DNA from 2 places in the Fructilactobacillus myrtifloralis genome. Region 2 is predicted to be linked to the other one. Evidence: a T-box and tRNA genes for the amino acid it is inferred to sense, from the RefSeq annotation. Region 2 holds a T-box; the other holds one or more tRNA genes.

Region 1 (8,427 bases), 420 kb from region 2:
ACCAAAGTAGCTGACGGCTTAACACAGAAAGTCCGCGTCAAGTTCATTCCCTATCTACAACTTGGTGTCATTAACAATTCCGAGCAACAAATTGATTACCAAATAATGTTAGATTACAAAGCAGCGCTCTTTCAAGGGTGTAAAAAGGGACGGATGTTCCTCCAACACTTACAAACCCAAATCATTAATCAAAATCAGGCTTATTCTGAAGCGTTGGTTAACGACGCTGCAAAAGCCACTCACTTGGATTTAGAAATGTTCCAGGAAGACCGCCACTCTGATTTACCGCTATCAGCGTTCAAATCAGACCAAGCCCTCATCCGTGAAATGAACGTCCCCAGCCACGATAACTTGGTTATTTTTAACTGCTCTAGCTGTGCCAACGGTTTACTTGTTAAAGATTTAGATTATGATCATTTACATAAACTCTGTGACCAGATGGAACAGCAAATGCAACCAGCAACGGATAATCCCAACCTGCGGGTGCTTTAAAAAGACTAGCGTATGCTAGTCTTTTTCTTTTGCCTTAATTGCTCGTTCCTTTTGTTGTTCATTCCCAAACCAGGTTATCGGACGAAGCTGCTTCACCTGCGTTCCCTGCCACCGAATAACTTGCTGGTGCTGAAGCACGCCAATAAAGGCCAGCACCATGGCTTCAAGGACTGGTCGTGGCGCTTTGACTAGGGGCACCTGCACGGCCCTAGCGAGTTGGTCAACGACCACGGTTAGATCAAGAGGGTGTTGTTCTAAGGCTAACACGCACTCGACCCGCCAACTAAGCCACCAATTATAGGTCTGAAACGGGGGCACCCGGCGAGGATAATGACATGCGATTGGGCAACCTTGCAGTAAATGATGGGCTTGATAACAACGACTTTGTATGATCAACCAGGGCGACCGCTTCCAGCCTAATTGACGCCCAATCCAGCGGTTAACCGCACTTAGCGACGGATTATGCCAGGCCACGGCCTGGGATTGTTCCCAAAAAGTGGTCAACGCGTCCCAGGTGGTAAACTGGCGCTCTTGAAACGTCAATCGTTGGTCAACCCAGCTTAAGTGGTACCGCAACACGAATCGCTGTTCGTGAACTAGCAAGAACACTAAATAATACCCAATTGTCCGCCGGTAAGCCACAAATTTTAACACACTGGATGCTTCTGGCCGGCGTTGCCAATAAGCACGCCCGAGGATCCATTCAGAATGAATGGCACACTGTCGGTAGCCTTGCACCCGCTCTGTGAGACGCGTCAGTGAAATCGGACTGCATTGAAATTCCAGGGCGTTGCCGGGTGGCAAGAAAACGTCGGGACGCTGTTTAATGGTCGGTAAATACCATTCCAGCACTGCCCTGGTGCGATGACCGCCTTGGTGCCACAAGCAGAGCTTCCCCTGCAGGTGTTCGATTGTCTCTGGGGCTCCCCCCAGACAAGCTTGCCCTGTCCGATGGGCAAAGTGAGCGATTTTAATCCGCCCCCGCTTTAAAATTACCGGGGTCTGACACCCGGGACAGACATAGTTAGATCCGGATGTGGCTTGGGTCGCTAAGACCCGGTGACCATTTTGCAACGCAATTAACACAATCAGCACCCTTAGTTAAGGTACGAAAAAAGGAATCCCAGAACGGATTCCTTACTGAAAATATTTAGTTAAGGTACTAACGGCCTGTTGTTGAATGATGGGCGTTGCCGCTTGCTCCAGCTGATCAGCACCTACAGGACTTAATTCCCCGAATTCATAAAATAAACTGAGTTGGTCGTCAATTGCATCCAGTTGGACTTTAATCTCATCCCAACTCGGCGCAACGTTGTCCGGCAAAATTTGATAATGTAGCACTAGGTAATACCGGTCGTCCTGTTTGTACAGGGACGTGGTCACGGTAACCCCATGAATTTGCAGGGGCTGCTTTACCGCCTGAATTCCACTAAGCAGGTCTTCGAAACTGGCAAACTCAATCGGAACGACCCGGGTCAAATTGTTCGTGTCAAAAACATCCACAGCAGGATGTTTTTCCTTGAGCTTTTCAAATTTATCCTTCGATTCATCAGACGCAAAGTTAACGTTTGCTTCCGTCAGTTTGGAAACCAAGCGGTCGTCCTTACTGATGATCATTTCAAACCCATTGTGGGCTGGCAATACCTGAAACGAGACTAAATCGTTATTTTGAAATTCATGGTCAACGTCAACTTCTTCAAGGATTTGGTAGAAAAATTGTTCGACCTCCTCTTGATTGTCCATTAATTCCAGTAAATTAACGTCTCGATCCTTCAGGTCCTGATTAGTTACCCAAACTTTAATCGTATTTTCATTTGTTTTTTCAAATTTCAAAACGATCCCTCTTTACTAATTTAAATATTAATGACTAGACCAGTTTCTGGTAGGTGTACCGGAATTTGATTGTGACTGGCTGCCATGGTCTCCCGTTGCAAGCGGTCCCGATCTATTGATTGGGGTAAATGACTAATCAACAGATTATGAACCTGCGCATTTAGGGCTAATTTTCCAACTTGGGTGGTGGTCATATGCCACATAGTGCCCGTGTGATCGGCAAAAAAATTGGTGTCAGCAATTAATAAATCGGCATCCCGAGCAAAGTCCCCGAGGGCTGGAAAATCCTTTGAATCAGCAGTATAAACCAAAACTTTTCCCGTGTCACGTTCTTTGATTCGAACCGCAAAGGCCGGCACTGGATGTTCGGTTCGTAAAAACGTGAGCTCAAATGGTCCAATCTCATTCTTTTGATCCGGCTGAAAGGCATGCTTTTCGGTGGCCCCAGGCCAATCAAGGGCGGCAAAGGCCGTCTGTTCTAACGAATGACCATAAATTGGGAGCAGATCAGTATGATACCGTTCAGAGTGAAGCTGCCAGTCATATTGTAAAACCCCCACGTCAGCAACGTGATCGGCATGGTAATGGGATAGTAGTACCGCATCAAGTTTTAACGGGTTTAAGACGTCTTCTAACGCCAGTAAGACCCCACTTCCACAATCCAACAACAGGTTAAACTCCCCTGCTTGTAACAAGTACCCACTCGTTGCCGTGTGGTCAAATGGATAGCCACCATAATAACCTAAAACCGTTAATTTCATTATTTCATCCCCACTTAAAATTCTTTTCCCTTTTAACTTAACCTACTTTATTCTAAACTAAAAGTAATTAAATGATTGGAGGATTATGATGATTTCACAAATTTCTGTTACCTTTGGCTCCCAAGCCATTCTAGAACAGATCATGCACAAGTACCCCGAACGCAACCTAGCGCTCTTTTCAGCAGCTGGAAACGCCCACGGAATGCAGTTAGTTGATTATTCTGGATTAGATTCAATCTTTACTTCTCCCGTGGTGTACCGGGTGAATGCCCATGCGGGGACCGATGACTGGACTCATTACATTGACTACATCGAAGTTAACCCAGGAAAGGATCAACGTCAGGTGCTCGATGCCCAGATCACTAACTTTATGAGTAACCCAGATACCCCTAAGGGACTGACAGGGGTCTACTACCTCACTGCCGCTGATAACAGCGATAGCCGAATTCTATTAACCCTGTGGAATGATCACTATGATTGTCTCCAGTGGGAAGATGGCACCCAAAATGCGTTCATTGCATACGATAACTTTAAAAATGATCCTGGGGCTGATTACCACGAAGTCGGTTACCAACGGTTTCAACCAAAAGCATAAAAAAAGAGAGATGAATTACTTCATCTCTCTTTTTTGGACGGTCCGTACGAGACTCGAACTCGTGATCTCCTGCGTGACAGGCAGGCGTCTTAAACCGACTGGACCAACGGACCAAAATTGCGGGGGCTGGATTTGAACCAACGACCTCCGGGTTATGAGCCCGACGAGCTGCCAGACTGCTCTACCCCGCGATAATTAAAAAATGACCCGTACGGGATTCGAACCCATGTTACTGCCGTGAAAGGGCAGTGTCTTAACCACTTGACCAACGGGTCATAAAAAACGGAGAAGGAGAGATTCGAACTCTCGCGCCGCTTACGCGACCTACACCCTTAGCAGGGGCGCCTCTTCAGCCACTTGAGTACTTCTCCATATGGGCCTAAGTGGACTCGAACCACCGACCTCACGCTTATCAGGCGTGCGCTCTAAACCAGCTGAGCTATAGGCCCAAAACAAAAGCGGGTGACGAGAATCGAACTCGCGACAATAGCTTGGAAGGCTATGGTTTTACCACTAAACTACACCCGCATAACATATTAAAATAATGAAACAAGTGGCGCGGGACAGAATCGAACTGCCGACACACGGAGCTTCAATCCGTTGCTCTACCAACTGAGCTACCGAGCCATGGTAAGCGGTCCGTACGAGACTCGAACTCGTGATCTCCTGCGTGACAGGCAGGCGTCTTAAACCGACTGGACCAACGGACCAAAATTGCGGGGGCTGGATTTGAACCAACGACCTCCGGGTTATGAGCCCGACGAGCTACCAGACTGCTCTACCCCGCGATAATTAAAAAGGAGGATGAGAGATTCGAACTCTCGCGCGATTTGACTCGCCTGACGGTTTTCAAGACCGTTCCCTTCAGCCAGACTTGGGTAATCCTCCATCAAACAAAAACAATTATAACACATGAAAAATACGGCCGTCAAGTTAATCTTGACCAATGGATCTTGTAGGACTCGAACCTACGACCGGACGGTTATGAGCCGTCTGCTCTAAACCAACTGAGCTAAAGATCCAAGACCTAATCGCGGCGGAGGGAATCGAACCCCCGACCTCTCGGGTATGAACCGAACGCTCTAGCCAGCTGAGCTACACCGCGATTGATAGGTAATCATTACCTAAAATAGATATTAAAATATCTAATCGGGAAGACAGGATTCGAACCTGCGACCCCCTGGTCCCAAACCAGGTGCTCTACCAAGCTGAGCTACTTCCCGAAAAATGCACCTAGCAGGAGTCGAACCTGCAACCTTCTGATTCGTAGTCAGACACTCTATCCAATTGCGCTATAGGTGCATAAATGCCGAGGACCGGGATCGAACCGGTACGGTCATTACTGACCGCAGGATTTTAAGTCCTGTGCGTCTGCCAATTCCGCCACCCCGGCAAAAGGTGGTACAAAGCGGAAGACGGGATTCGAACCCGCGACCTCCACCATGGCAAGGTGGCGTTCTACCACTGAACTACTTCCGCATAATGCCGACTAGAGGATTCGAACCTCCGACCCCCTGTTTACAAGACAGGTGCTCTGCCAACTGAGCTAAGTCGGCATATGCATAACTATTAAAATAATGAGCCGTGGCAGGTTCGAACTGCCGACCCTCTGATTAAAAGTCAGATGCTCTACCGACTGAGCTAACGGCTCAATATGGAAGATACAGGGATCGAACCTGTGACCTCCTGCTTGTAAGGCAGATGCTCTCCCAGCTGAGCTAATCTTCCAAAACGCGTGGCAACGTCCTATCCTCGCAGGGGGCGATCCCCCAACTACTTTTGGCGTGCTAAAGCTTAACTTCTGTGTTCGGCATGGGAACAGGTGTATCCTTTAGGCTATCGCCACCACACTTCTGAGTGAACTTCGTTCCCTCAAAACTAGCTAATATTATTTTCTGCTGAGTCACCATTGCTCTTCCTTGGTTAAGTCCTCGACTGATTAGTATTAGTCCGCTTCACGTATCACTACGCTTCCACTTCTAACCTATCGACCTGATCATCTTTCAGGAGTCTTACTTCCATATAGGAATGGGAAATCTCATCTTGAGGCGAGTTTCACACTTAGATGCTTTCAGCGTTTATCTCATCCATACATAGCTACTCAGCAATGTGCCTGGCGGCGCAACTGATACACCAGCGGTATGTCCATCCCGGTCCTCTCGTACTAGGGACAGCTCCTCTCAAATTTCCTGCGCCCGCGACGGATAGGGACCGAACTGTCTCACGACGTTCTGAACCCAGCTCGCGTACCGCTTTAATGGGCGAACAGCCCAACCCTTGGGACCAACTACAGCCCCAGGATGCGATGAGCCGACATCGAGGTGCCAAACCTCCCCGTCGATGTGAACTCTTGGGGGAGATAAGCCTGTTATCCCCAGGGTAGCTTTTATCCGTTGAGCGATGGCCCTTCCATACGGTACCACCGGATCACTAAGTCCGACTTTCGTCCCTGCTCGACTAGTCAGTCTCGCAGTCAAGCTTGCTTCTGCCTTTACACTTACAGAATGATTTCCAACCATTCTAAGCAAACCTTTGAGCGCCTCCGTTACTATTTAGGAGGCGACCGCCCCAGTCAAACTGCCAACCAGACACTGTCTCCGAGCACGCTAAGTGCTCAGGGTTAGAGTGTTCACATAGCAAGGGTAGTATCCCACGGGTGCCTCCACCGAGACTAGCGTCCCGGTTTCAATGGCTCCTACCTATCCTGTACAAGCTATGTAAACACCCAATATCAAGCTACAGTAAAGCTCCATGGGGTCTTTCCGTCCTGTCGCGGGTAACCTGCTTCTTCACAGGTATCTTAATTTCACCGAGTCTCTCGTTGAGACAGTACTCAAATCGTTACGCCTTTCGTGCGGGTCGGAACTTACCCGACAAGGAATTTCGCTACCTTAGGACCGTTATAGTTACGGCCGCCGTTTACTGGGGCTTCATTTCGAGGCGTCGCCGAAGCTAACCTTTCCACTTAACCTTCCAGCACCGGGCAGGCGTCAGCCCATATACTTCATCTTACGATTTTGCATAAACCTGTGTTTTTGATAAACAGTCGTTTGAGTCTCTTCACTGCGGCTGACCTGACGGTCAGCACCCCTTCTTCCGAAGTTACGGGGTCATTTTGCCGAGTTCCTTAACGAGAGTTCTCTCGCTCACCTGAGGATACTCTCCTCGACTACCTGTGTCGGTTTGCGGTACGGGTAGTTAATTACTAACTAGAAGCTTTTCTCGGCAGCGTGACATCGGTTCCTTCTCTACTTTAATTTCGATCCTCATCATCGCTTGTCAACCCGGTGAGAAGCATTTCACTCCTTACCTGACTTACGATTTGAACATACCTTTCCAATCGTATGCTAAACCTAGCCTTCTGCGTCCCTCCATCGTTCAAACATAATTAACTAGTACAGGAATCTCAACCTGTTATCCATCGCCTACGCTTCTCAGCCTCGGCTTAGGTCCCGACTAACCCTGGGAGGACGAGCCTTCCCCAGGAAACCTTAGTCATTCGGTGGATCAGATTCTCACTGATCTTTCGCTACTCATACCGGCATTCTCACTTCTAAGCGCTCCAACAGTCCTTCCGGTCTGCCTTCATTGCCCTTAGAACGCTCTCCTATCACGCAACGTAGTTGCGTCCGCAGTCTCGGTAATATGCTTAGCCCCGGTAAATTTTCGGCGCAGAATCACTCGACTAGTGAGCTATTACGCACTCTTTAAATGGTGGCTGCTTCTGAGCCAACATCCTAGTTGTCTAAGCAACTCCACTTCCTTTTCCACTTAGCATATATTTAGGGACCTTAACTGGCGGTCTGGGCTGTTCCCCTTTCGACGATGGATCTTATCACTCATCGTCTGACTCCCGGACATAAATCAATGGTATTCGGAGTTTATCTGAACTCAGTAATCCAAGACGGACCCCTCGCTCAAACAGTGGCTCTACCTCCATGATTCTAATTCCGAGGCTAGCCCTAAAGCTATTTCGGAGAGAACCAGCTATCTCCAAGTTCGTTTGGAATTTCACCGCTATCCACACCTCATCCCAGCACTTTTCAACGTACACGGGTTCGGACCTCCGGTGCGTATTACCGCACTTTCATCCTGGACATGGATAGATCACCTGGTTTCGGGTCTACGGCAACATACTAATTCGCCCTCTTAAGACTCGCTTTCGCTACGGCTCCGCTTCTTCGGCTTAACCTTGCATGCAACTGTAACTCGCCGGTTCATTCTACAAGAGGCACGCTATCACCCCTTAACGGGCTCTAACTGCTTGTAGGCACATGGTTGCAGGAACTATTTCACTCCCCTTCCGGGGTGCTTTTCACCTTTCCCTCACGGTACTGGTTCACTATCGGTCACTAGGGAGTATTTAGCCTTGGGAGATGGTCCTCCCGGATTCCGACGCCGTTTCACGTGTGGCGCCGTACTCAGGATCCTGAACTGAGGGAATTCAATTTCGCTTACGAGACTATCACTCTCTTTGGTGCAGCTTCCCAACTGCTTCAGCTATCAAATTCTTTTGTAACTCAAATGTTCAGTCCTACAACCCCGAACCACGAAGGTTCGGTTTGGGCTATTCCCAGTTCGCTCGCCGCTACTATGGGAATCGAAATTTCTTTATCTTCCTGTGGGTACTTAGATGTTTCAGTTCCCCACGTCTACCTCTCCGCAGCTATGAATTCACTACGCAGTGATTAGTCATGACACTAATCGAGTTTCCTCATTCGGAAATCTCCGGATCAAAGCTTACTT
Region 2 (8,427 bases):
TTCATTCCCAAGCCCACGCTCGGGATCTTGTAACGCCCGGTCAATCGCTTTGTTGATGTCAGCACTAGCCAGGGGATGGACCGGAAAGATCTGGGTCCGGGACCGAATGGCGGGACTAATGTTAATGTACGGGTTCTCGGTGGTCGCTCCGATTAAAATAATTTGGCCACTCTCTAACAGGGGGAGGAGAAAATCCTGCTTGGTTTTATCCAAGCGGTGAATTTCGTCTAACAGGAGGACGACCGTCCCACTCATTTTGGCTTCCTCTGCGACAATTTGCAGGTCTTTTTTGGTGTCCGTTGCGGCATTTAGCGAGCGAAACGCATACTGAGATGACCCGGCAATGGCACTAGCGATGCTCGTCTTTCCCGTTCCGGGCGGTCCATAGAGAATCATCGAGGAGAGGAGGTGGGCCTTAACCATGCGGTTGATGATTTTGCCCGGCCCCACTAAGTCAGCTTGACCTACGATTTCTTCAATTTTAGTTGGTCGCATGCGATAGGCAAGTGGTTTTTGCATATTCAAGCCTCATTAGAAACGATTAGTGATGAAAAAGACGATGCCAAAATGAAGGAGCCTTGTCAGATTTAGCGGTGGTTTCTGTGGTTGCTTTAAATTGGACGTCGGCAACGTTAATTGCCGTCGCAGCTGCCACCACAATCCCAGCTTGTTCCGGTTCCGTCCCATATTCGGCACTGTTTTTTAAAGTATACTTGGCGTGCAGACTCGCTGCAATTTTGAGGTAGGGACTCTGGTCCGCTTGGGGTAAATTACCGTTAATTAGTAACCCGTAATCAGAGTGGTCCTTTAGGAGCGCTTCGACCTGGGTCGGTGCATCGGGATTAGTAACGGCTGCTACGGGAATCACCAGGGCGACGCGTTCACGAAAGGTTCCAAGGTAGCGGCGCTGTTCATCCGGATTAATTTGGGGGGTGCCACCATTGATGGCCTGATCCAATCGGTCTTGAACATTATTTTCATTTGGCATGATTGTTCTCCTTTAACATGGTTGTTTGGGTTTCATTGTAACATCAAACGCCGGATAACAAAAAAAGCGACCTCGCAAGAGATCGCTTTGAGCGGCACTTTTTTAACGGTTGTAAAATTCAACCACTAGAGAAGTGTCAATGTTAGCATTCAATTCATCTGGTTGTGGTAGGCGCGTTAAGGAACCTTCCAACTTATCAGCATCGAAAGAAACGTAAGTTGGGCGACTAACTACCGCTTCAACAGCTTCCTTGATGATGGCTAAGTTCTTGGACTTTTCGCGAACCCCAATTACTTGACCAGGTTCAACTTCGTAAGAAGGAATGTCAACGCGTTTGCCGTCAACCGTAATGTGACCGTGGTTAACTAATTGCCGTGCTTGACGACGAGTAGTAGCTAAACCTAACCGGTACACAACGTTATCAAGCCGTTGTTCCAACTTAATTTCGAAGTTATCACCGTGCTTACCTTCCCGAATCTTACCAGCCTTTAAGAAAAGGGAGTAAAATTGACGTTCCGTTAAGCCGTACATGTAACGCATCTTTTGCTTTTCACGGAGTTGAATCCCATATTCAGAAAGCTTTTGACGCCGACCTTGACCGTGCATACCAGGAGCGTAAGGACGACGTTGTAATTCCTTACCAGTTCCTGATAAAGAAATACCAAGACGCCGAGAAATTCTCCAGCTTGGTCCAGTATATCTAGACATAAATAAATCCTCCAATAAAATAATTTGGAGTAAAATAACCAAATGTACATTTAGTATTCGTGCATATCTCTCAGAACTTTCACCTTAGCAGCCGGTGGGTTACTAATTAAACTATTCTAATGATAGCAAAGACATGTTGACGAGCTTACCATGTACCGCTGCATTATTTTACACATTGACCATTCTAGGGGAATTTGGTTCCGTTGTCAATGAAAGGAGCGGTTTTTCTCGGAGGCGAGCTGCTTTACGGGGCCTTTCTATGGTATAATTCAATCAGCAACCTGAGAGCGAAAATCAGTGCACAAATCTAATTAGGCAAAGGTCGGAAATCATGTTAAACGTTATTGTTGGGATTATCGTGATTGTGGTAATTATTTACATTGCAATCGTGCTGTACCAAAAGACTTTGTTAAAGCAGGGCAAGGCCATGGAGGCGGAGTTAAACCGGCTCCAGAAACTGGATTTACCTGAGCAGTTAACCAAGGTGAAGAAGCTCGTGCTGACGGGGGACTCGCTAACGCGGTTAGAAACCGCCGAACGGGATTACGAACAGGTCCGCCAGTCTCAATTTCCCCAAATTGCCCAGGACCTAACGGCAGCAGAGCAAGCCGGCAAGGGGCTCAACTTCTTAAAAACGCGGGATGACATTGACAATGCGCACGCCGAACTCGAATCCGCCGCGAAGACCCTTGACCAGGTGCAAGCCACGCTGGTCAATCTGCAAAAAATGGAACAGAAACACCAGCAGGCCGTGGTCGAGTTACAAACGAACTACCAAAAACTACGAACGACGTTATTAAATGATAACAGTGCGTACGGTCCGGCCCTTGATGCGCTTGAACAGCAATTATCAGCCATTGAAGCCCAGTTTGCTGAGTTTACCACTTTGACGCAGCAAGGGGACCATCAAAAGGCCGAAAAATTACTGGTAGATTTAAAGGACGCAACGACGAAACTGGAACAGCAGATGCGCGCGATTCCAGAATTATACCAGTTGAATCACGTTCAGTTTGTGAACCAACTGATGGAAATCAAGTCGTCCTACGCCAAGGCAAAGGCGGAGGGCTTTTGCTTTGCAAATGACGAGTTTCCAGCGACCTTGCAAGAGTTGCACGAGGCGGTTCAGGCGAACTTAGAAAATATTAAGCACCTTGATTTGGACGTTGTCAGAGATCAGGACCAAGTGATTAGTGAGCAAATTAATGCTTTGTATGATCAACTGGAAGCCGAGATGAAGGCCCGGTTGTACGTGGATAAGCATGCCCCGGTGATTGCTCAGTTTATCCAACATGCCCACCGGCAGAATCAAGCGTTGGGCGCTGAACTAGAGAAACTCAGTCATAACTACTCCTTGGAACACGAGGAACAAGCAACTGCGACGGGACTGGGAGATCAGATTGATCTGATTAACCAAAAATATCAGGACGATCAACAGCAGATTACCGACCAGCGTGCCGTCTATTCCCAAATTGCTAACGACCTCAAGCAGTTTCAACAGGATTTAACCAAAATTGAGGAGAAGCAACGAGCTTTGAACGCTTCGATTGCGGACTTTAGTGCCGAAGAGCAACGGGCGCATCAAGTTTTAGACGATTTGACGACCGAGTTACATGCAATTCGCCGGCGGATTGATAATTTGAACCTCCCGGGCATCCCAGCTGATTACGCTGAGTACTTTGACGTTGTTGCTAACGAAGTTCAACATTTGAAAGCCACGATGAATAAAGTTAAAATCAGTATGGATGACGTACAAAAGCAGTTAACGCAGATTCAACATGACCGGGATACGTTGCAGACGAAAACGAATGATTTGATTGATCAAGCTGCGTTAGCTGAACAAGTGATTCAGTATGCGAATCGGTATGCCGCAACTAATCCCGCGGTTGCTAGTGCCATTCAAACAGCCCAACATCAGTTTGATGATGATTATCAGTACGAAGCGAGTTTAGCGACCATTGCGAATGCTCTTGACCAGGCAGAACCCGGGGCCTTCAACCGCATCGAAGAGAACTATTACAAGAACAAAGCCCAAGCAAATTAAACCAATGAGAGCCAGGTCGCAAGCATGTGCGACCTGGTTTCGTTTTTGAGGAGGAACGCAGAGAGCATGATTTACTTTGATAACAGTGCGACCACGAAGGTGGATTCATCCGTTCTAGCTACCTATCAACAGGTCAGTGAAAATTACTGGGGGAACCCGTCGAGTTTGCACAACTTTGGTGAAAAAGCCGAGCAGTTGCTCCGGCAATCACGCCGTCAGATTGCCACCCAATTAGAGGTCCAACCCACAGAAATTTACTTCACGAGTGGGGGAACAGAGGGCGATAACTGGGTTTTAAAGGGAACGGCCTTTGCTAAACGCCAGTTTGGTCGGCACTTAATTACAACCGAGGTCGAACATGACGCCGTGAAGCAGTCAATGCGGCGGTTAGCTGAACTCGGGTTTGAAATCACGTACTTGCCGGTGGACGGGGAAGGCCGGGTTAACCCTGCAGACCTCGCTGCCGCCATTCGCCCGGAGACGACCCTCGTGTCAGTGATGGCAGTTAATAACGAGATGGGGGCTGTGCAACCGTTGGACGAACTGGCAGCGGTGTTAGCCGATCATCCCAAAATTCACTTTCACGTTGATGCCGTCCAGGGAATTGGAAAGGGGCTGCACCAACTGATTTTTAACGACCGGGTTGATTTTATCACCTTTTCCGGACATAAATTTCATGCTCCCCGTGGTGTCGGGTTTATTTACGCACGGACCGGTAAACACCTCATGCCGCTTTTCGATGGTGGGGGACAAGAACGGGGACAACGGAGTGGGACAGAAAACCTGCCAGCAATTGCAGCCATGGCGAAAGCGGTCCGGCTAGTCAAGGACCACGAGGAACAAACGGTTGCCCACGAACAGGCCCTCCGCCGTGCGTTACGTGATTACCTCCAGCAGTTTGAAAAGGTTCACCTCTTTTCAGGAACCGGACCGCACTTTGCCCCGCACATCCTGTGTTTTGCAATTGAAGGGGTAAAGGGGGAAACAATCGTGCACGCTTTTGAGGAAGCTGAGATCTATCTCTCGACGACCAGTGCATGTTCGTCGAAAAAAGGGGAAACTTCTAGTACACTAAGAGCAATGGGAGTTGATCCAGAAATTGCGAAAGGCGCCGTTCGGATTTCACTCAGTGATCAAAATACGATGGCTGAGGTGGAACAGTTTAAAACGGTCTTTGCCCGGCTCTACGAGCAATTTAAAGCCCTCAGTTAAACCACCTTACGATTAAAGGAAGTGACACAAGGTAATGGAATACAGTGAAATTATGGTTCGTTACGGAGAACTCTCCACGAAGGGAAAAAACCGGAAGGAGTTTATTCGGCAGTTAGGCCAAAACATTCGCAACGTTTTAAAACCGTTTCCAGCGGTGGTCGTTAAAGCCCAACGGGATCGGTTACACGTACTTTTACACGGGCAAGCAGCGACACCAGTGCTGACGGCACTGCAGAAGGTGTTTGGAATTGAAACCTTTTCGCCGGTTGTTAAATTGCCGAAGGATGCCAGTTTGGAAACAATTCAAACGACGGCGGAAGCGATGATTCAGGAACATTATCAACCGGGACAAACCTTTAAGATTGCCACCCGGCGCCAAAATAAAAATTATCCACTTAACACTTACGGAATCGACGACGGAGTGGGGAGCTACATTTTAAAGCAGTTTCCTGAGATGCAGGTTGAAATGAAGCATCCCGACTTTAAACTCCAGATTGACGTGCGGCTGAGCGGGATTTACCTTTCGAGCGTCACCATTCCGGGCGCCCTTGGATTACCGGTAGGAACCGGCGGTCGGGCCACGATGATGTTGTCTGGCGGGATTGATTCTCCAGTAGCAGCCTACATGGCGATGAAACGGGGCGTTAAGGTGGATATGATCCACTTTTTCAGTCCGCCATACACGAGCCAACAAGCGCTTGCCAAGGCCAAGGATCTGGCAGCCAAGCTAGCCGCCTTTGGAGGCACGATTGATTTTATCCAAGTTCCCTTTACCAAAGTTCAAGAAGCCGTGAAGGAACAGGTGCCGGAGGGGTATCTAATGACGATTCAACGGCGGATGATGTTGCGGTTGGCAGCCGCCATTACGCTGGACCGGCACTGCAACGGGGTCTTTACGGGAGAATCGTTGGGACAGGTAGCTTCACAGACGTTGGAAAGCATGCGTGCCATTAACGACGTCACTTCGTTACCAGTGTTACGCCCGTTATTATCGCTGGATAAAACGGAAATCATTAAAATTGCTAGAGACATTGATACCTATGATCTGTCCATCATGCCCTTTGAAGATTGCTGTACGATTTTTACACCGCCGACCCCAAAGACCAAACCCGATCTAGAAAAAACCCGGAACTTTGAGCAATTAATTGACGTCGATGGGTTGATGAACGAGGCGCTGGCCGGGATTGAGGTTACCAAGATTAACGTTGGCGATGACTATCTCAACGCTCAAGAAGACGTGTTTGCCGAACTACTATAAAAGTTGGTGGTAAACACAACCAGGAGGAATAACCATGCAAGTGAAGTTAATGGATCAAACGGTATCGTTATTAGGAAACCCACCCGCTGTGGGGGATTTATTGCCCGATTTTACGGTGATTAACGATCAGGGCCAACCAGTTACTACGCACGATTTACTGGGCAAGCCCATGGTGCTGTGTGCGGTTCCGGATTTGAATACCGATGTTTGTAGTTTAGAAACCAAAAAATTTAACCAGCAGGCGGATCAATTTCCCAAGGCCCGGTTTGTAACAATCTCCAACAATCCTCTCGCAGAACAAACCGATTGGTGTGCGGCGGAGGGCGTGGAAAACCTTGAGATTCTGTCAGATGAACCGGGTTCGTTTGGCAAAGCAACCGGGTTGTACATTCCGAGCTTTAAACACTTGGCCCGGGCGGTGTTTGTGGTAAATGCCGAAGGGCAGATTACCTACGAAGAAGTGTTAGCACAGGTTGCATCCGAGCCGGATTATGCCGCTGCTTTAGACGCGTTACAAAAGTTGCTCTAGGAAGCGTTTAAAAGTAGTTGACGAATTTGGGAAAGTTAAGTATATTATGGAACGAATACTAAATGCAGTGAGCAAGAGGCAGTCTGCGTCGTCATTTGCAGGGAGAGAACGCTAGTGAGAAGTTCTTAATGACTGGAGACTGTGTAGCTTGGGAGCAGGGATAGCAACTTTGGTTGGTATCAACGGACGCCACCGTTATTGGTTTGAGTTGGGATTAGACTATAATCCAATTTAGGTGGTACCGCGAGCATTCGTCCTATTGTAGGGACGGGTGCTTTTTTTGTAACTCGGAAAGAGCAATAAATGAGGTGATTGCATGGACAAGCAGGAAACAGAAGCAACAACGGAAATGTCAACGAAGTTTGACCCCCATGCCGTAGAGCAGGGGATGTACCAAAAATGGGTTGACGAGGGCGTTTTTAAGCCCAGTGGTAATCAACAGGCCCAACCCTATTCAATCGTATTGCCCCCACCGAACGTAACGGGTAAGCTCCATTTAGGGCACGCGTGGAATACGACCTTGCAGGATATGCTAATCCGGCAAAAACGGATGGAAGGCTACGATACCCTGTGGCTACCGGGCATGGATCATGCGGGGATTGCCACCCAAGCTAAAGTGGAGGCCATGTTACGCGAGAAAGGGATTTCTCGCTACGACCTTGGTCGCGAACGGTTCATCCAACAGGTTTGGGAGTGGAAGGATAAGTTTGCGGCTACGATTCACGAACAGTGGGCGAAGCTCGGCCTCTCGCTTGATTATGACCGCGAAACCTTTACCCTCGATGACGGGGTTTCAAAGGCCGTGCGCAAGGTGTTCGTAGACCTCTACAATCAAGGACTGATTTACCGGGCTAAATACATCATTAACTGGGATCCGCAAGCGCGGACGGCTTTGTCAGACATTGAGGTTGAACACAAAGATGATCAGGGTGCGTTTTACCACGTTAAGTACCAATTTACTGGGGACACAACCTTTAATGGTAAAGACTACATTGAAATTGCCACCACGCGACCAGAAACCATGTTTGGGGACGTAGCGGTTGCCGTTAATCCAAGTGATGAACGGTACAAAGAACTTGTGGGGAAAACGGTGGTCGTACCATTAGTTAACCGCGAAATTCCCATTATTGCTGATCACTACGTTGATCCAGAGTTTGGGACGGGAATGGTTAAAATTACGCCGGCTCACGATTCCAATGACTTTAAAGTTGGAAAGCGCCACGATTTAGCCGAAATTAACACGATGAATGAGGATGCCTCCCTCAACGAAAACGCCGGCAAATACGAGGGAATGGATCGGTTTGCTGCACGCGAAGCGATTGCCAAGGACTTGGAAGCCGCAGGAGCGATGTTGCGGGTCGAACCAATCGTGCACTCGGTGGGCCACTCCGAACGGACTGGAGTGCAGGTGGAATCCCGTCTCTCCACTCAGTGGTTTGTTAAAATGAAGCCTCTGGCAGAAGCTGCGTTAAAGAACCAACAGACTGATGACGCCGTTAACTTCGTGCCTGAACGCTTTGAAAAGACCTTTAGTCGGTGGATGGAAGACGTGCACGACTGGGTAATTTCGCGGCAGTTGTGGTGGGGACACCGGATTCCAGCTTGGTATCACAAAGAAACCGGGGAAATGTACGTTGGTGAGACGGCCCCGAAGGATGCGGAAAACTGGGTCCAGGATCCGGATGTATTGG

The links. A T-box is a leader RNA that pairs with one kind of tRNA and senses whether it is charged. The one in region 2 lies ahead of M3M35_RS00355 (valine--tRNA ligase), so its partner is inferred to be a tRNA-Val.
Region 1: it has a tRNA-Val gene. The T-box ahead of M3M35_RS00355 (valine--tRNA ligase) is inferred to sense a tRNA for this amino acid. The anticodon was not compared.

Annotation. Positions count from the first base shown of each region.
Region 1 is NZ_CP097116.1:472,781-481,207, forward strand. Features, by position in the region: gene M3M35_RS02415 (DsbA family protein) at 1-492, shown strand, start outside; gene M3M35_RS02420 (competence protein CoiA) at 508-1,587, opposite strand; gene M3M35_RS02425 (adaptor protein MecA) at 1,630-2,325, opposite strand; gene M3M35_RS02430 (MBL fold metallo-hydrolase) at 2,346-3,086, opposite strand; gene M3M35_RS02435 (hypothetical protein) at 3,175-3,681, shown strand; tRNA gene M3M35_RS02440 (tRNA-Asp) at 3,720-3,794, opposite strand; tRNA gene M3M35_RS02445 (tRNA-Met) at 3,799-3,872, opposite strand; tRNA gene M3M35_RS02450 (tRNA-Glu) at 3,885-3,956, opposite strand; tRNA gene M3M35_RS02455 (tRNA-Ser) at 3,965-4,052, opposite strand; tRNA gene M3M35_RS02460 (tRNA-Ile) at 4,056-4,130, opposite strand; tRNA gene M3M35_RS02465 (tRNA-Gly) at 4,139-4,209, opposite strand; tRNA gene M3M35_RS02470 (tRNA-Phe) at 4,236-4,308, opposite strand; tRNA gene M3M35_RS02475 (tRNA-Asp) at 4,317-4,391, opposite strand; tRNA gene M3M35_RS02480 (tRNA-Met) at 4,396-4,469, opposite strand; tRNA gene M3M35_RS02485 (tRNA-Ser) at 4,480-4,569, opposite strand; tRNA gene M3M35_RS02490 (tRNA-Ile) at 4,629-4,703, opposite strand; tRNA gene M3M35_RS02495 (tRNA-Met) at 4,713-4,786, opposite strand; tRNA gene M3M35_RS02500 (tRNA-Pro) at 4,831-4,904, opposite strand; tRNA gene M3M35_RS02505 (tRNA-Arg) at 4,910-4,983, opposite strand; tRNA gene M3M35_RS02510 (tRNA-Leu) at 4,989-5,074, opposite strand; tRNA gene M3M35_RS02515 (tRNA-Gly) at 5,089-5,160, opposite strand; tRNA gene M3M35_RS02520 (tRNA-Thr) at 5,165-5,237, opposite strand; tRNA gene M3M35_RS02525 (tRNA-Lys) at 5,260-5,332, opposite strand; tRNA gene M3M35_RS02530 (tRNA-Val) at 5,337-5,409, opposite strand; rRNA gene rrf (5S ribosomal RNA) at 5,415-5,531, opposite strand; rRNA gene M3M35_RS02540 (23S ribosomal RNA) at 5,601-8,427, opposite strand, start outside.
Region 2 is NZ_CP097116.1:57,699-66,125, forward strand. Features, by position in the region: gene M3M35_RS00320 (replication-associated recombination protein A) at 1-519, opposite strand, end outside; gene M3M35_RS00325 (YueI family protein) at 542-988, opposite strand; gene rpsD (30S ribosomal protein S4) at 1,091-1,696, opposite strand; gene ezrA (septation ring formation regulator EzrA) at 2,028-3,737, shown strand; gene M3M35_RS00340 (cysteine desulfurase family protein) at 3,804-4,949, shown strand; gene thiI (tRNA uracil 4-sulfurtransferase ThiI) at 4,984-6,207, shown strand; gene tpx (thiol peroxidase) at 6,242-6,736, shown strand; T-box leader at 6,795-6,998, shown strand; gene M3M35_RS00355 (valine--tRNA ligase) at 7,053-8,427, shown strand, end outside.